2 regions of the Methylobacterium sp. WL1 genome follow, and region 2 is predicted to be linked to the other one. Evidence: riboswitches for the same ligand, from Rfam matches in the RefSeq annotation. Region 2 holds a riboswitch; the other holds the start of a gene.

Region 1 (9,022 bases), 1.9 Mb from region 2:
GTACAGTTCCTTACCCGTCTTGGAGTCGACGGCCTTCAGGTAGCCTTCGAGCGTGCCGTAGAAGACAACGTCGCCGGCGGTGGCGAGGGCGCCCGACCAGACCGAGAACTGCTCGGGATCGGACCACGCGATCTTACCCTTCACGCCGTCCCAGGCGATGAAGTTGCCCATGCCGCCATGGCTGTTCGGCGCGGGGTACATCGACAGGGTCGCACCGACGTAGGGCTGGCCCGGGGTGTAGGTCACCCGGAACGGCTCGTAGTCCATGCAGACGTGGTTGGTGGGCACGTAGAACAGGTTGGTCTTCGGCGAGTAGGCGGCGGGCTGCTGGTCCTTCGAACCCAACGCGGCCGGGCAGATACCCTTGGAGTTGGTGTCCTCGCCGTTCTGCTCGGTGGAGAACTTGGCCTGGACGAGGGGGCGACCGTAGGTCTTGGAGCCCTTGTCCATGTCGACCTTGGAGGCCCAGTTGACGACCGGATCGAACTTCTCGGCGACGAGGAGTTCGCCGGTGGCGCGGTCCAGGGTGTAGCCGAAGCCGTTGCGGTCGAAGTGGGTCAGCAGCGGGCGCTCCTTGCCGTCGACCTTCTGGTCGGTGAGGATCATCTCGTTGATGCCGTCGTAGTCCCACTCGTCGTGGGGGGTCATCTGGTAGACCCACTTGGCCTGCCCGGTGTCGGGGTTACGCGCCCAGATGGTCATCGACCACTTGTTGTCGCCCGGACGCTGCTTGGGGTTCCAGGTCGAGGGGTTGCCCGAGCCGTAGTACATCAGGTCGAGCTTGGGGTCGTACGAGTACCAGCCCCAGGTGCAGCCGCCGCCGGTCTTCCACTGGTCGCCTTCCCAGGTCTTCAGCGAAGAATCCTTGCCCACCGGCTTGCCGAGGTAGGTGGTCTTCTCCGGGTCGACGAGCATCTCGTCGTCCGGGCCGACGGAGTAGGCGCGCCAGACCTTCTTGCCGGACTTGAGGTCGTAGGCGGTCACGTGACAGCGTACGCCGAACTCGCCGCCCGAGATGCCGACGATGACCTTGTCCTTCACCGGCAGCACCGTGGCGGTGTTGGTCTCGCCCTTCTTCGGATCGCCGTTCTGGACCGACCAGTTCACCTTGCCGGACTTGGCGTCGAGCGAGACGACCGTGGTGTCGGCCTGGTGCAGGATGATGGCGCCGTCGGCGTAGGCCAGGCCACGGTTGACCGTGTCGCAGCACATCACCGGGATCACCGACGGGTCCTGCTTGGGCTCGTACTTCCACACGATCTTGGCCTCGTGGTCGAGGTCGAGCGCGTAGACGATGTTCGGGAACGGGGTGTGGACGTACATCATGTTGCCGATGACGAGCGGGGCGCCCTCATGGCCGCGCAGCACGCCGGTCGAGAAGGTCCAGGCCACCTGGAGGTTCTTGACGTTGTCCTTGTTGATCTGGTCGAGCTTCGAATAGCGCTGGTTCGTGTAGTCGAGGCCCGGGAACGCCCACTGGTTGGGGTCCTGCATCAGCTTCATCAGGTTTTCGTTCGCGATGGCCGGCATGGCGGCCGGCAGGAGCGTCGCGGCGTAGGCGACGGACGCCGCAAGGGCGATCTTCCTCATAGGTGTTCCTCCATTTGAGCGTTCGAACCCGGACGTTGTGTCCGCCAGGGGTTTCGTCACCGCATCCCGGTCCGTCGGCGGCGACGTGTCGGCCCTGCGCGCTTCCGCGCCGGGCCCCGGACCGGGGCTGCATTCCCCTTGAGCCCCAAGATCATCGTCCGGGAGCCCAAGTGGAGCGCCGGTAGAAGTATCGAATTATAAGACCAGCGCAATAAGCATTTTCTAAGTGCGACAGAATTATCCAGTCATTATCATGCGGATACTGATTTGGCCAATACACCGTCGCCCGAAAAAGCCATGGCTTTATCAGGGGCGCAAATAGTGCTGTTTTTTAAATAAAGATGCTGCTCTTTATTATTCCGAGACATCGCTTTTTTGCGTTGACTCAGACTATCGAGTGGCTATCCTTATTCCTGCGACAGACTAGACCTAAGCACATGTATTCTTGTGACCGCTCGGAGGCGTGTGCCCTGGTCGCGGCGGAGCCTTATGGCTCCGCCTTTTTTTCGTGCGCGAACGGGAAAAGGCCCGGACCGCGCCTGGTGGGCGACGGCGGGCATCAGGACGGTCTTGGATCGGGCAGGGTCATCGGTCGGCTCATGAGGGACCGCCTTGCGGCGATCCGGTTGCGGTCATGAGCGTGACGGTGCGGGTCAACACATAGCTCTACCCGCGCCGAAGCGCTCGGTAGAAGCTATCGTCCGGCCCATAGGGGGCCGGCAGTTATCGGGGAGCTTCATCCCCATCCCACGTCCGGGAACGTGGATTAATCCGTCGTCCGGGTCAATCCCTTCGTCGACCGATCACGCGCGGGTCACGGCAAGGGACAGGAAATAGGCGCCGTAGGCCGTCACCATGAGGGCCGCGACCCCGTCGAGGAGGTAGGGCGGCACCTTCCGGAAGATCCCGGTGCCGCCGAGGGCGAAAGCCAAGGTCGCCACGAGCACGACCCCGATGCCGACCCCGAGGGTCGCCGTTCCCGCGCCCTCCCGAAGCGAGACGCCGAGCCAGACCACCAGGATCTCAAGCCCCTCGGCGACCAGGGCCCAGGCGGCGACGCCGAGGCCCGCGGCGTTGATCGGCCGCGACCAGTTCGCGTCCGTCGAGCCGGGGGCCGTGCCGGCATCGCGCTTCGAGAGCCCGTCGATGAACTCGTAGAGCAGGTACAGGCCGAACCCGAGCAGCAAGACCGCCGAGACCCAATCCAGGACGTTCAGGGCCAGGAGGTAGGCCGCCTTGCGCAGGACGACCGCGAGGATCGACGCCGCCAGCCCGCCGAGGATGGAGCCCGCCAGGACGCTGCGCCATCCGAACCGGTACGCCCCGGCCATCATCACCGTCGCGGCGATGAAGAGTTCGGTGAAGGTCACCTGGAAGGTGATGACGGCTCCGCGCCAGGAAAGGGTCATGGGATGCGCTCCGCCCCGGGCCGGCGTCGAACGCGCCGGCCTCGGCCGCGGAGGGCATAGACATGTCCCGGAACCTGGACCAGCCACCGTCTTTCGTGATGCTTGCGAACGACCCGGGCCCCATCCCCACTCGGGATGGGGCCCGGGCGCGCGGGAGTTGGATCTTGACGAACGGGCGAGGCGAAGGCATCTCCCGTCCACGGCAATGGAATCTGCCGGGCCTTTCGGCCAAACCGCCCCCTGGGCTAATGACTCCTACCTTTTGCGGCGCCGCAACAAGGGGGACTCATGCGCGCGACCTTCCAAAATCTCTTCGACAGCCTGAACCTCGCGGCGTTCGTCCGCACGCGGCACGCCCATGCCGTTTCGGTGGCGCGGTGGTCGGCCATCCTCCTGCCGATGGCCGCGGCGGTCGGCACCCTCTGCGCGGCCTTCCTGTGGAGCCTCGACGCGGCCACCCAGGCGCGCTTCGACCATCCCTGGTTCCTGTTCCTGCTTCCGCTCGGGGGCTGTGCCGTCGGCTTGCTCTACCACCTGTTCGGCAAGAGCGTGGAAGGCGGCAACAACCTCATCGTCGAGGAGATCCACGAGCCGGATGGCGGCGTGCCGCTCCGGATGGCGCCGCTTATCTTCCTCGGCACCATCGTCACGCACCTGTTCGGCGGGTCGGCCGGGCGCGAGGGTACCGCCGTCCAGATGGGAGGCAGCCTCGCCAGCGCCTTCGGCAAGCTCTTCGGGGTCGATGCGGCCGGGGTCCGGGTGCTCCTGATGGCGGGTATCGCCGCCGGCTTCGGCGCGGTCTTCGGCACGCCCATCGCCGGCGCGGTGTTCGCGCTGGAGGTGCTCGCGGTCGGTCGCGTCGAGTACGCCGCGCTGGTGCCCTGCCTCCTTGCCGCGGTGGTCGGCGACTGGACCTGCCAGGCCTGGGGCATCCACCACGGCTTCTACCACGTGGACTTCCTCGCCGGCGGCGCGAAGGCCCTGACCGTCGATCCGCTGCTCCTGGCCAAGGTCGCCCTCGCCGGCGTCGCGTTCGGCCTCGCCGGGCTGCTGTTCGCGGAGGCCAACCATCTCCTCGGCGGATGGCTCAAGCGCCTGGTCCCGTACGGGCCGCTTCGCCCGGTGATCGGCGGCCTGGTAGTGATCGGCCTCGTCTACGCCCTCGGGACGCGCGACTACCTCGGGCTCGGCGTCTCGGCGGCCACGCCCGACGGGCTCACGATCAACACCTTCTTCGGACCGGACATCCATCCCTGGAGCTGGGCCCTGAAGATCCTGTTCACGGTCGTGACCCTCAGCGCCGGGTTCAAGGGCGGCGAGGTCACGCCGCTGTTCTTCATCGGGGCCGCGCTCGGCAACGCCCTGGCCGGGCCGCTCGGCGCGCCGGTGGACCTGTTCGCGGCGCTGGGGTTCGTCGCGGTCTTCGCCGGCGCAGCCAACACGCCGCTCGCCTGCACGCTGATGGGCATCGAGCTCTTCGGCGCCACGCACGGGGTCTATCTCGCCGTCGCGTGCTTCCTGGCCTACCTCTGCTCGGGTCACAACGGCATCTACCTGTCGCAGCGCATCGCGGTCCCGAAGTCGGCGGCGGCCAACATCCCGGACGGCATGACCCTGCGCCAGGCCCGTACGGGCCGGGTGCCGACCGTCGCACCGTTGGCCGAGCGCCCCATCACCGAGGAGACGTCATGACCCCATCGCATCGCGTCGTCGCCGCCGACACCGGCATGATCCGTATCTACATGAAGCCGGGCGAGCGCGGCGGCGCCGGCAAGGGCCGGTGGTTCTCTGGCTCGAAGCCGCTCTATCGGGAGCTCGTCGCCCAGGCCAAGGCGGAGGGCCTCATGAACGCCGTCGCCCACCAGTCCCACCACGGCTACAGCAACCATGGGCCGATCCAGGACGACGGCGCCGAGTCGCTCAACCCCGAGCTGACCATGTGCGTCGAACTGATCGGCACCCGCGAGCAGCTCGAAGGCTTCTGCAGCCGGCACGGTGCCCAACTCGCGAACAAGGTCATCGTCTACAAGCACCTGGAGCACTGGAGCGTCAGCCAAGTCGGCGTCGGTGCGGCGGGCCGGGCTGCATGACATGAACCGTCCCGGGACGCTCCGGGCTTCGGATTGCCGGATAGGCCAACGAATGCGATAGCCGGCCATGGGTGCGCGGTCCGACCTTCGGACCGGCAGGCTTCAGCGTTGGTCGGGCCGCCAGCGCGGGAGATCTATGCCCATGCCGCGGCGCCTTCGCCCGACCTCGGCCCTGCGTAACGTCCTCCGGGGCGAGGCCTCAGGCGGCCTGATCCTGATGGCGAGCGCCGCCCTGGCGCTGGCCATCGCGAACTCCGGCTGGTCGGGCGTCTACTTCTCAGTCCTCAAGACATACGTCGCGACGGCCTGCCTGAACGGGGACATTCGTCTTCGTGTTACCTGAACGTTCCCGGCCCCAGGCCGTTGGAGGCTTGCCTTGCGAGCTTCCCGCGTTCGCTGACGTGGAGCCAGTGGATGCCCGCAATCGCCAGGACCGAGTTCGCGAAGTCCGAGACCCCGCTGCCCTCCGATGAGGGACATGGCCCGAGGGCGGGGTTCTGGGCGCTGACGCTCGGTTCGGTCGGCGTAGTCTACGGCGACATCGGCACCAGCCCGCTCTACGCCCTGAAGGAGTCCCTCCACGCCGCCGCCGGAGGGGGGCACGCGCCGACCCGCGAGATGGTCTTCGGCGTCGTCTCGCTGATCCTCTGGGCGCTCATCCTCATCGTCACGCTCAAGTACGTGCTGCTGGTGATGCGGGCCGACAACGACGGCGAAGGCGGCACGCCGTCCCTCGTGGCGCTCGCCCAGCGGGCGCTGGGCCATTCCGGCGGGTTCGTGATCGTGCTGGGCATGGTCGGCGTCTCACTGTTCTTCGGCGACGCCATCATTACTCCGGCCATGTCAGTGCTCTCTGCGGTCGAAGGGCTGAAGCTGGTGACCCCGGCCACCGACCCGTACGTCCTGCCCATCAGCCTCGCCATCCTGATCGGGCTGTTCGCCCTGCAGAGCCACGGGACGGCGCGGGTGGCGACCTTCTTCGGCCCCCTCACGGCGTTCTGGTTCATCGTCATGGCGCTGGGCGGCCTGGGCCACCTCGTCGACGACCCGAGCATTCTGGGTGCGCTTAACCCCGCCCACGGCGTATCGTTTATCCTGAGCCACGGCACGGCCGGCCTGCTGGCGCTCGGTGCCGTGTTCCTCGCTGTGACCGGCGCGGAGGCGCTTTACGCCGACATGGGACACTTCGGTCGCACGCCGATCCGCGCGGCCTGGTTCGGGCTGGTGCTGCCGGCGCTCGCCCTGAACTATCTCGGCCAGGGCGCCATGCTGCTCGCCCACCCCGAGCGGGCCGAGAACCCGTTCTTCCTGCTCTATCCGTCCTGGGCTCTGCTGCCGATGGTGCTACTCGCCACCGTGGCGACGGTCATCGCCAGCCAGGCGGTGATCACCGGCACCTTCTCGATCACCCAGCAGGCGATGCAACTCGGCCTGCTGCCGCGCATGCGGGTCCTGCGCACCTCCGAGACCGAGAAGGGGCAGATATACATCCCTCGGGTGAACTGGTGGTTGCTCGTCGCGGTCGTGTTCGTGGTGGTGCTGTTCAAGTCGTCGAGCGGCTTGGCGGCCGCCTACGGCATCGCGGTCACCGGCGACATGGTCATCACCGCCTGCCTGCTGTTCGTCGTCGCCTGGAAGGTCTGGCGCTGGTCGCCTGCGGTCGCGGCCGCGGTCATCGCGCCGTTCCTACTCATCGAGTTGGTGTTCCTCTCGGCCAACGCGCTCAAGATCCTGCACGGGGGCTGGGTGCCGTTGACCATCGGCGCCGCCCTGGTCACGGCGATGTGGACCTGGCGGCGCGGCTCGGCCCTGATCGCCGAGGAGATCCACCGTCGGCGCGTGCCGCTCTCCGAGTTCACGCGGATGGCGGAGACCGGCTCGATCCAACGGGTGCCGGGAACGGCCATGTTCCTGACGGGAACGCCCGGCGATACCCCAGGTGGCCTGCCCCCATTCGGTGGCCCAGGTTCGAAGTTAGTGCATCGTCGGCCGTGTGACGATGGCGGGGTGAGCGAGCGGCGCTGATCTGCTCGGTTCCGTTGGCCAGATGACGACCTCCGGTGCAGGCGGGTGGTAGCCGAGCGACGAGTGCGGCCGGATGCTGTTGTAGTGCCTACGCCATTGCTCGATCACGACGCCGGCCTCCTTGAGGGTGTAGAACACCTCGCCGTTGAGGAGCTCATCCCGCAGCTTCGCGTTGAAGCTCTCGCAATAGCCGTTCTCCCACGGACTGCCCGGCTCGATGTAGGCGGTCGTCGATCCCACCGCCGCGATCCAGTCCTGAACGGCTTTAGCGATGAACTCCGGCCCATTGTCCGAGCGGATATGACCCGGCACACCGCGCAGGCTGAACAGATCCGAGAGAACATCGATCACGTCGAGTGCCTTCAGCTTGCGAGATACACGGATTGCCAGACACTCGCGCGTGAACTCGTCGATGACGTTCAGCATCCGGTATTTGCGCCCATTATGCGTGCGGTGCTCGACGAAGTCGTAGGACCAGACGTGGTCCGGTCGCTCCGGTCGCAGTCGTCGGCATGAGCCATCGTTGAGCCAGAGGCGTGCCCGCTTCGGTTGGCGAGCGGGGACCTTAAGGCCTTCCTGTCGCCAGATCCGTTCGACCCGCTTCACGTTCACCGTCCAGCCGTCGCGCCGGAGCAAGGCCGTGATCCGACGGTAGCCGTAACGGCCGTACTGCAGGGCCAACGCGATGATCGCAGCCGTCAGGGCGGCTTCGTCCTCGATCAAGACGGCGCATTTGCGCTGTGTCGAACGATGCTGGCCCAGAACACGGCAGGCGAAGCGTTCCGAGACGCCATGCTCGGCAACGACGTAGTCGACACAAGCCCGGCGGCGAGCCGGGCTCAGAAGTTTCCCGAGGCGGCCTCCTTCAGGATCAGCTTCTCCAGGGTCAGGTCGGAGATCGCTCGACGAAGACGCTGGTTCTCAGTCTCCAAGGACTTCAGCCGCTTGACCTGATCGCCCTTCAGACCGCCGTACTCGGAACGCCAGCGATAGTACGTGACTTCCGTCACCTCGATGGATCGGATTGCTTCAGCAACCTTGCGTCCTTGCGAAACCAAGACATCGACCTGACGCAGCTTGGCGACGATCTCTTCAGCTGTATGCTTCTTCCGTCCCATGAAAATATCCTCCACATGGCTTGAAGCCATACCTCAGGGAGGACCACTTTTCAGGAGGCAGGCCACCCAGCGCCAGGTCGAGCGTGGCGGTGACGTCGCTGGCCTGCATCGTCGTGCACAGCTTCCACGCCACGATGTAGCGTGAGAAGTCGTCCAGGACCGTCGACAGGTAGTACCAGCCCCAGCCAACGACCTTCAGGTAGGTGAAGTCCGTCTGCCAAAGCTGGTTGGGCGCGGTGGTCTTATCGCGGAACTCGTCGGCGGCCTTGATGACGATATAGGCTGGGCTTGTGATCAGGTCCTGCGATTTGAGTAACCGGTAGACGGTCGCTTCCGAGACGAAGTAGCGACGCTCGTCTGTGAAGCGCACCGCCAGCTCACGCGGGCTGAGTTCAGGCTGCTCCAGAGCCAGGGCAACGATCTGCTCGCGGATCTCTGCAGGTAGACGGTTCCAGACCCGGCTCGGCCTTGAGGGATGGTCATTCAACGCCTCGGGGCCGCCGCGCTGGTAGGCATCGTACCACCGGTAGAACGTCGAGCGGGTGATGCCGAGCTTGTCCAGGGTGGCACGCACCGGCAGGTGGGATTGCTCGACGAGCCGGATGATCTCCAGCTTCTCGGGGGCCGGGTACCTCATGCCTCGTCGCCCCCAGCCCCGCTCATGCTTATGGGATGGCCCGCCCCTCACCGAACCGTTGGTGGCATGCTGCTGCCTTGGAGGAATGGAGGGATCGGGAATGGCAAAGAGTTCGGTCGCCGTGCTGGGTATCGATCTTGGCAAAAACAGCTG
Region 2 (9,022 bases):
GGCGGGTGGCGGCCGATGGCGGCCGGGTCGGCCTCGCGGTGGCGGCCTCGGGGGGCAGACGGTGCTGCGCCCGGCCGGCGGCGAGCGCGCCATGATCGCGGTGACCGGCGCCCTGGCCCAGGCGCATGCGGACGCCCTCGCGGCGGCCGGCGCCGCCGGGTCCGACGCACCCTGGAGCCGACCCTCGGGCTCGCCCGCAGCCTGCTGCCCGCCGGCGGACACCTGGTCGTCGCCAGCGCCCTCGACGCCCCCGGCCCGGGCTTCGACGAGACGCTGACCCTGCTGGCCGAGCGGGTCGCGATCCGGCTGATCCTGGTGAGCGACGCCTTCGAGCGCGCCCGCCCGCCGGGCTTCTATCCCTTCGCGTTGGCGGATGGCCGGCGCGGCACCGCGCTCCCGACGGCGCTGCCGGGTGAGACCGCCGAGGCGCGGCTGGCCGATTATGCCCGCCGGGGCATCGCGGGGGTGCGCCTCGACGTCGAGGCCGGCCCGGAGGCCTACGCGCCGCTGATGGAGCGCCTCGATGCGGTGCTGTGAGGCTCGGGGCTCGTCCCGACAGATGGGTGCCGGCTTGCGGACCGAGACGAGGCGCAGACGAAACCCTGCCGCGTCGCCGCGTCTCCCACATCCGGGCCCGGCGCGATGAACCCCGTCGAGATCGCCCCGAGCCTCGACCAGCTCCGCGGCCTGCACCTGCCGGGGGGCGCCGCCGGGGCGGTGCAGGGGTCGTCGTCGCGGCGGCGGCCTTGGGCTTCCTCGCCGCCCTGCTGGTCGGGCTCGTCCGCTACCTGCGCGGACGGGCCCGGGCGAGCCTGCGCCGGGCGGCGCTCGCCGAGCTCGCCGGCACCCGCGGCCTCGATCCGGCTTCCCGTCTCGTGGCGCAGGCGCGCCTGCTGCGCCGCCTCGCCCGGACGCTCGCGGGGACGCCGCCGCCCGGGAGACCGGCGCGGCCTGGGCCGCCCGCCTCGACACGCTCCTGGCCACCGACTTCTTCACGCGCGGATCCGGCCGGGTCCTGGCCGACGGGCTGTACCGGCGCCAGGAACCCGACCTCGACGGGCTCGACGCCGAGCTGGGACGCCTGATCGGACGGTTGCGGACATGAGCGGCCTCCTCCCCGCCTGGCTCACGGCGCAGCTCTCGGCCTTCGACCTCGCGGCGCCCTGGATCCTGTTCGCCTTGCCGCTACCGCTGCTGGCCGCCCGCCTGCTCCCGGCCGAGACGGAGGGCGGCAGCGGCGCCCTGCTGGTGCCCGGGACCCTGGTCGGCACCGCCCGCTCCGGCGCCGACCTCGCCGCCCGCGGCCGCCGCCGGGCCGCCCTGGTCTGGACCTCTGGGCCGCCCTGGTGGTGGCGCTCTCCGGGCCCCGCCTGGTGATGCCGGCCGCAGCCCTGCCGGCTTCCGGCCGTGAGATCATGATCGCCATGGACCTGTCCGGCTCGATGGAGCGCCGCGATTTCACGCTGGACGGCGAGACCGTGAACCGGCTCACCGCGGTCAAGCGCGTCGGCACCGACTTCATCCGGCGCCGGGCCGGGGACCGGATCGGCCTCGTGATCTTCGCCGACCAGGCCTACGTCGCCGCCGCCCCGAGCTTCGACACCGCGGCGGTCGCCCGCGCCCTCGACGAGGCGACCATCGGCATCAGCGGCCGTTCCACCGGCATCGGCGACGGCCTCGGACTGGCCCTGCGCCGGCTCGACCCGAAGGACCCCGGGCCGCGTGCCGACGGCCTGGCGGCGCCCTCCGCGGCGCCCTCCGCGAAGGCCGTGATCCTGCTCTCGGACGGCGCCAACAATGCCGGCCAGACCGCCCCCAAGGACGTGGCCGCCCTGGCCAAGGAGCTCGGCATCCGGGTCTACACGATCGCGCTCGGCCCCCGGGACATGGCCGATGCCGACGGCGAGCAGGACGTGGTCGACACCGAGACCCTGCGCGACATGGCCCAGGCCAGCGGCGGCGAAGCGTTCCGGGTCCGCACCACCGAGGATCTCGTCCGGGTCGCCGACGCGATCGACCAGCTGGAGGGCGGCCGCGCCCTCGCGCCCCCCCTGCCGCTGCGCCGGGACCTCTGGCCCTGGCCCGGCGCCCTGGCGCTGGCCGCCGCCGCGGCCCTGCTGGCGACCCGGAGGGGGGTGTGATGATGAATCCTGCGCTCTCGCATGATCACAGTCCAAGCCTTGCGGGCTTCATCCCGCGCGGGGCGGGTGGTCCCCGAAGGCCGTTCGGTAAGCGGCGACGCGACCCTGCGGGTCCGGACTTCCGGCGCGCCGTCTCCGGATACGGCCTCTCCCGATCCCTGCCGACGCAGGGGCCACCCTTCCCCGCAGGGGAGGGCGGAAGGACGCGCGTCGGTTTCGGACGGGTCGAGAGAACGCCCATCGCGAGGCGACCCGCATGAGCGCGCTCGACGCCTTCGCGTTCCTGCGCCCCTGGTGGTTCCTGGCGATCCCGGTCGTGGCGCTGCTGGCGCTCCGCGCCGCCTGGCGGGCGGCGCCGCTCGGCGATTGGGGGCGGGCGGTCGATCCGGCCCTCATGGCCCATCTCGCCCGCGCCGGAGCCGTGATCGGCGGACGGCGGCAGGCGAACCGGGCCGCCGCCCTGGCCGCCGGGGCGATCGCGCTGGCGCTGACCGGCCCCGCGGTGGAGCGCGCCGATACGGCGACCTTCCGCAATCTCGACGCGACCGTGATCGTCCTGGACCTCTCCCGCTCGGTCACCGAGGGTGGGAACCTCCAGGGCGTCCGCCAGGCCGCCGCCGCGATCGCCGAGGCCGCCGGCACCCGGGCCGTGTCGCTCGTCGTCTATGCCGGCGACGCCTATCTCGCCGCCTCGCCGACCACCGATCGGGACAGCTTCGGCACGACCCTGTTCGCCCTCGATGCCGACACCGTGCCGGACCGCGGCAGCCATCCCGAGCGCGGGCTGACGCTGGCCCGCCGGACGCTGGCGGAGGCCGACGTCGTCGCGGCCGACGTGGTGCTGATCAGCGACGGCGACGGCATCGGCGAGGCCGCCAACCGGGAAGCCCGCGCTCTGGCCGATCGCGGCTGGCGCCTCCAGGCCCTGTTCGTCCCCGCCGACAAGCCGCTGCCGCCGGGTGCCCTGAAGCCCGACCGGGCCGCCCTCGACGCGCTGGTCCGGGCTGGCGGTGGGCGCGTCGCCGACATCACCGAGCCCGGCCCGGTGCTCGACGCGGTCGGGGCGGGGACCGCCCAGCACCTCGCGGCCGGTGGCTACGGCGTGCTCGCCTACGCGGATCTCGGCCGCTGGCTGCTGCTGCTCGCAGCCCTGCCGGCCCTGGTCCTGTTCCGCAGGAGCGCGTGATGGAGCGGTTCTTGTCCAGGACCGGTCTCGCAGTCCCGATCCGCGCCGGCCTTCCCCCGGGCTGGCGGCGGTTCGCCCGGATGGCCGGGCTGGCGCTGGCCGGCCTCGGGCTCGTGGCTCTGCTCGCCGTCTCGCAGCCCCGCACCGGGTTCGGGCGGCTGCTGATGGCGCTCGGCCTGCCCGGGCTCGCCGCCGACCTGATCGTCGATCCGGCCTGGCGCGCCGCCGCCCTGTACCAGGCCGGCCGCTACGGCGAGGCGATCGCGCTATTCCGCAACGGCGGAAAACGGGCCCGCTACAACCTCGGCAACGCCCTGGCGCGAGCGGGCGATTTCGAGGGCGCGCTCGCCGCCTACGACGAGGCCCTGCGCTTCGACCCGCGCGACGCCGACGCGCAGGCCAACCGCTCCCTGGTCGCCCGGATGGTCGCCGAGGTGATCGACCGCGGCCCCGGCGGCGGCATCGCCAACGGCACCGCGCAATACGGCGCCCGCTACAACAACACCGCCAACCAGGACCAGAACAACGACATCAACGCCGCCTCCAGCGGCGAGGGCCTGGCCGGCAACAAGGAATCCAACGCCAGCGCGTCCCTGCCCGGCAACAGCAAGGTCGCCCGCCGCGGCAAGGCCGAGCAGCAATCGATCGACGCCGGCAAGGGCCAGGCCGGGGCTCGGCCGGCGACGCGGCCGGGCGCGGCCGCACCGGCGGCGGTGCGGCCATGGTCGCGGAGGCGCCCGAGCGCGAGGTCCGCCGGGTGACCAAGAGCTTCGAGGCCCACGAGATCCGCCCCGACCGGCTCTGGCTCCAGACCCTGCCGGACGATCCCGGCCGCTTCCTCAAGCTGCGCCTGCGCGCCGAGCAGACCCGCCGGGTCGAAGCCGGCACCGCCATCCCGGCCGGGAGCAATCCGTGGTAGTGTTTTGGGACTTTTTCCGCCCGCGTCTGGCTCCCCTGGCGCGCTGCCGGATGGCCACGTTACCGGATGCGGAGCGGGTCCCCTCTCCCGTACGGAAGAGGGGGCTCGTCGTGGCCTGCGCAACGCGATGTGAACGTGCAGCAGCCGGCAGCCGGAAGCGACAGAGCCGCCTCCTGCTCCTGGCGCTCGCGCTCCTCGCCCCCCTTCCGGCGCAGGCCGAGATCGAGCCCGGCGACCTGACCCTCACGGTCACCGCGGAGTTCAACGGCAACAGCCCGCCCTTCGCCCGCGAGATGGTGCTGTTGAAGATCCATGGGGTCTACAAGCAGCCGATCCTGCTGGAGGAGGTCGTCCAGCCCACCCTCGCCAACTTCTCCTGGACGCAGCTCGGCCGCGACCATTGGAGCAAGACAAAGCTTCCGGACGGCCAGAGCGCCATCGCGTTCGACCGCACCGTGGCGGTGTTCCCGCACCACGCGGGCGACTTCATCCTCGAGCCCTTCACCCATAAGCTGACGGTCAACGACTTCGGAGAGCGGCGGATCGTCGAGGTGCGCTCGAAGCCGATCCCGTTCCCGGTGGCGGCCTGGACCGCCGCCGGAGGCGGCCCGGACGTCAAGGAACCCTGGTGGCTGCCCGCCCGCGACGTGGCGGTCACCGATTCCTGGAGCCCGGACCCCGAGACCGTGAAGCTCGGCGAGACCACCCGGCGGATCGTCACCTTGGAGGTCCAGGGCATGGTCGCCGAGGGCCTGCCGCCCCGGCCGGTGATGCGCACCCGGGGCATCCTCACCTTCGCCGGCCCGGTCACCCGCGAGACCCTGCTGACGCCCTCCGGGCCGGTGGCCCGGGCGACCTACCAGTGGGACGTGCGGCCCGGCGTGCCCGAGGTGATTCCCCTCGACGCCATCGCGATCCCGTGGTTCGACACCAACACCCGCACCATGCGCGAGGCCGAGATCCCGGCCCGGCAGATCGGCGGCGGCCTGCCCGACCGGGAGGGCGATCGGGCGCCGCCCCCGGTGCCGTCCCCGCTGGTCGCGGCCGCCGCGGCGCTCGCGGCCTTCGGCCTGGGGCTGGCCCTGATCGGGTACGGCGCGGGCCGGCCGCGCCTGCGCCTGTCCGGTACCGCCCGCCGGGCCCTGAACCGGGCCGCCCGCGCGGGCGATCCGACCGGGTTCCGCGCAGCCCTGGAGGCCGCCCGCCGGGAGTCGCCGGAACTCGCCCGGACTTGGCAGGCCCGGCCCGATCTCGCGGTGCGGCTCGCCGCCCTCGACCGGGCGGTGTTCGGCACCGCGGGCGCCCCCGTCCCGGACCTGCTGGCCCTGGCCCGGGCGCTGTCGCGGCCCGAATTCTCGGCGGGCGCGCCCGGTCCGGACCGGTTGGCCCCGCTCGACGGGCCGGCGGCCTGATCCGGGCTTCGGCGGCCCCTGCATAGCGTCCGGGCAGGTACGCTTCTTGTGCAACGGCTCAAGTTCTGAGCACGCATCAATGTTTTGCACCGTCTTGCGGGACCTGATTTCGCTTCGTAGTCTTTGCTATCCCAACAACAAAGACTTGATTCGAAACAACAGGGAGGACGCCATGACACGCGCCAACGACGTCAAGGACCGGTTCCGCGCCCGGCTGCAGGATGCCGACGCCCGCAGCAACGACTTCCGCCGGAAGCTGCTGGAGGAGGGCAACCGCGCCCTCGAGCCGGTGGTCGGCGTCCTGAGCCTGATGGCGGAAGTGCTCAACGAGGAGGACAACGTCCACGGCAGCATCACGGGCCTCGAGGCCAAGATCGACCAGGACAACTTCATCAGCCTGTGCGCCAAGCTGCGCGGGACCGACACCGAGCAGAAGATCAAGATCAAGTACGGCCCCGAGCTCGGCGGCAGCAACACCATCTCGGTCTCGGGCCTCAATCAGCGCTACAACGAGCGCCTGGTCCCGGGCGCGACCGGCGCCGCCCTCGGCCGCAGCGTCGGCAGCGACATCCACCTGGACGAGCACCGCGGGACCGACCTGGCCGAGGTGGTCCGCGAAGTCGTCGAGGATTTCTACGCGGCCCAGATCGAGCAGCGCAGCCACTTCGCCGCCGTGCAGTAACGCGACCGCTGATCGTGCGGCGGGGAGCCGGATTCCCCTCGGCCCCGTCCTCGGCTAATCCTGCCCGGGATGGGGATGGGGCTCCCCGATAACCGCCCGGCCGTCGCCAGGCCGGGCTGATGGCTCCTACCGCACGGGCGGCTCCGGACGTCCGCGGTGGGGCCGTGCGCCCGACGCCGCGAAGCGGACGTGACGGCACCGCCCGACCGAACAGGAAGGGCCGGTATGATCAACACCCTCATCGTCATCCTCGGGGCCGGGCTCGGCGGCGGGGCCCGCCACGGGGTCAACGTCGCGGTCACCCGTCTGCTGCCGGGCTTCGGGTTTCCCCTCGCCACGATCGTCATCAACGTGCTCGGCTCGTTCCTGATGGGCGTCCTGGCCGAGAGCTTCGCCCTGCGCGGGGCGGCCGGACACCCGGCGCGGCTGTTCCTGACCACCGGGGTGCTGGGCGGCTTCACCACCTTCTCGACCTTCTCGCTGGACGCGATCAGCCTATACGAGCGCGGCCATCTGGCCGCCGCGGCCCTCTACGTGACGGTCTCGGTGGCGGCCGGTCTGCTCGGCCTGCTGGCCGGCATCGCCCTGATGCGGACGGTTCTCAGCGGTGGCTGAAAATGGTCATGGTTTCGAAAGGTCTACGACCTTTTTCCGGGTCCAGGGCAGAACCCTAATATCGCGGGGCTGCGCCCCAATCCCCCAAGGGCTGAGCCCTTCGGACCCCCGGACTTGCCTCAGTCGGCGATGAACTTCAGGCGGTGGTCGCGGTAGAGGTCGACGATCGCCGCGGCGGTCTCCTCGATCGAGCGACGGGTCACGTCGATGGTCGGCCAGCGGTTCTTGGTGAACAGCCGGCGCGACATGGTGATCTCGTCGGCCACCGCCGAGCGGTCGACATACATCGAGGATTCGTCGGCGTTGAGGCTCGACAGTCGGTTCTGACGGATCTGCACGATCCGCTCGGGCGAGGCGAACAGGCCGACCACCAGGGGCTTGCGCGCCCGCTCGATCGCCGGCGGCAGCGGCATGCCGGGCACCAGCGGCAGGTTCGTGGTCTTGAGCCCGCGGTTGGCGAGGTAGATCGAGGTCGGTGTCTTCGAGGTCCGGCTGACCCCAAGCAGGATCACGTCGGCATCCTCCAGGTCCTCCGGCAGGTTGCCGTCGTCGTGGGCCAGCGTGAAGTTCATCGCGTCGATGCGCTTGAAATACTCCGCGTTGAGCATGTGCTGGGCGCCCGGCCGGGCCGTGGTCTCGGCCCCGAGATAGGCGCGCAGCAGGTCGTGGACCGGCCGCAGCACCGACAGGCAGGGGGAGCTGGTCTCGCGGGCGACCTCTTCGAGCCGCTCGCCCAGGTCGCCGCCCACCAGGGTGTAGAGCACCAGGCCCGGCGCCGCCCGGATCTCCGAGATCACCCGGTCGAGCTGCGCCGCCGAGCGCACCAGCGGATAGACGTGCTCGATCGCCGAGACGCCCTCGTACTGCGCGGCCGCCGCCCGGCCGACGTTGATCAGCGTCTCACCGGTGGAGTCGGACACGAGGTGAAGGTGGAAGTAGCTCCGGCCCATCGGGTCGCCTTCGTCTCGCCGGGGGCGTTATCCACTGCCGGCCGCCAGGGAGTCGATGAGTGTGGATAGGATGCGGCTTCGGGCTGGTCCAGGGCGAAGGGGCCGCGCCTTATCGACTCCGCCGTTCACAGGTACGCCGTCGAGGCGCGCGGAATCCGGGCGCCTGGGAGAATCCGGGACGCAACAGGGGCGCGTACCGGACTCGGCGTTCGCAAGCCGCTGTTGGACTTGGCCGTTCTCGCAACATGGAGCGAATCCTTTAAAGCCTCGTTAACGGCGCGGCGGCGGGGACGGCCTGTGGATCCGATTGCACCATCGTGTTGAGGCCCCCCAATAGAAAAAACAGAGTCCTAGAATCTCTCTTTTCTTTTCGAGAGGGGCCTGTGTGGGGATCCGGCGCGCCTCGACTCGACAGGACGGCCGCTGACGGGCATGCGGAATGACGGGGACGGAATGGGAGCGACGATGACGGGGACGGAGCGCGGGTCCGGAGGCAAGTCCGAGCGGGCGGTGCTGCGCGTCCTCGAGGGCGAGGCGATCGGGCCGCCCCCCGCCTGGATGATGCGCCAGGCCGGCCGCTACCTGCCGGAATACCGGGCGAGCCGGGCCGAGGCCGGGTCCTTCCTCGACCTCTGCTACAGCCCGGACTTCGCCGTCGAGGTGACCCTGCAGCCGATCCGCCGGTTCGGCTTCGACGCGGCGATCCTGTTCTCGGACATCCTGGTCGTCCCCCACGCGCTGGGCCAGGACGTGCGCTTCGTCGAGGGCGAGGGCCCGCGCCTCGATCCCCTGGACGGCCGCGACGCCTTCGGGCGGCTGCGCGAGGCCGGCGATCCGGCGATTTTTTCGCACCTAGCCCCGGTCTTCGAGACGGTGAGGCGGCTGCGTGCCGAACTGCCCGGCGAGACCACCCTGCTCGGCTTCTGCGGCGCGCCCTGGACGGTGGCGAGCTACATGATCGGCGGGCGCGGCACCCCGGACCTCGCCCCCGCCCGGGCGCTGGCCGAGGGCGACACCGCCTTGGTCGACACCCTGATCGACCGCCTCGTGACGGTGCAGACCGAGTATCTCGTCCGCCAGCTCGAGGCCGGCGCCGACGCGGTGCAGATCTTCGAAT

What was found. A riboswitch is a leader RNA that binds a small molecule or an ion and turns the genes downstream of it on or off. The one in region 2 is predicted to bind fluoride.
Region 1: linked by a shared signal. The riboswitch ahead of FVA80_RS13980 (voltage-gated chloride channel family protein) and the one ahead of crcB (fluoride efflux transporter CrcB) in region 2 are both predicted to bind fluoride.

The regions. Positions count from the first base shown of each region.
Region 1 is NZ_CP042823.1:2,861,173-2,870,194, forward strand. Features, by position in the region: gene xoxF5 (lanthanide-dependent methanol dehydrogenase XoxF5) at 1-1,530, opposite strand, end outside; fluoride riboswitch at 2,272-2,343, opposite strand; gene FVA80_RS30555 (TMEM165/GDT1 family protein) at 2,394-2,999, opposite strand; fluoride riboswitch at 3,192-3,264, shown strand; gene FVA80_RS13980 (voltage-gated chloride channel family protein) at 3,288-4,691, shown strand; gene FVA80_RS13985 (DUF190 domain-containing protein) at 4,688-5,089, shown strand; gene FVA80_RS13990 (Na+/H+ antiporter NhaA) at 5,232-5,432, shown strand; partial or broken gene FVA80_RS13995 (KUP/HAK/KT family potassium transporter) at 5,504-7,006, shown strand; one part of gene FVA80_RS14000 (IS3 family transposase) at 7,064-7,968, opposite strand; one part of gene FVA80_RS14000 (IS3 family transposase) at 7,968-8,232, opposite strand; partial or broken gene FVA80_RS14005 (helix-turn-helix domain-containing protein) at 8,300-8,899, opposite strand; gene FVA80_RS14010 (IS110 family transposase) at 8,991-9,022, shown strand, end outside.
Region 2 is NZ_CP042823.1:4,756,076-4,765,097, reverse strand. Features, by position in the region: partial or broken gene FVA80_RS32220 (DUF58 domain-containing protein) at 1-537, shown strand, start outside; partial or broken gene FVA80_RS23255 (DUF4381 family protein) at 643-1,105, shown strand; partial or broken gene FVA80_RS23250 (VWA domain-containing protein) at 1,102-2,141, shown strand; gene FVA80_RS23245 (VWA domain-containing protein) at 2,398-3,327, shown strand; partial or broken gene FVA80_RS23240 (tetratricopeptide repeat protein) at 3,327-4,246, shown strand; gene FVA80_RS23235 (hypothetical protein) at 4,240-5,658, shown strand; gene FVA80_RS23230 (hypothetical protein) at 5,831-6,340, shown strand; fluoride riboswitch at 6,403-6,476, shown strand; gene crcB (fluoride efflux transporter CrcB) at 6,566-6,955, shown strand; gene FVA80_RS23220 (pyruvate, water dikinase regulatory protein) at 7,075-7,905, opposite strand; gene FVA80_RS23215 (uroporphyrinogen decarboxylase) at 8,359-9,022, shown strand, end outside.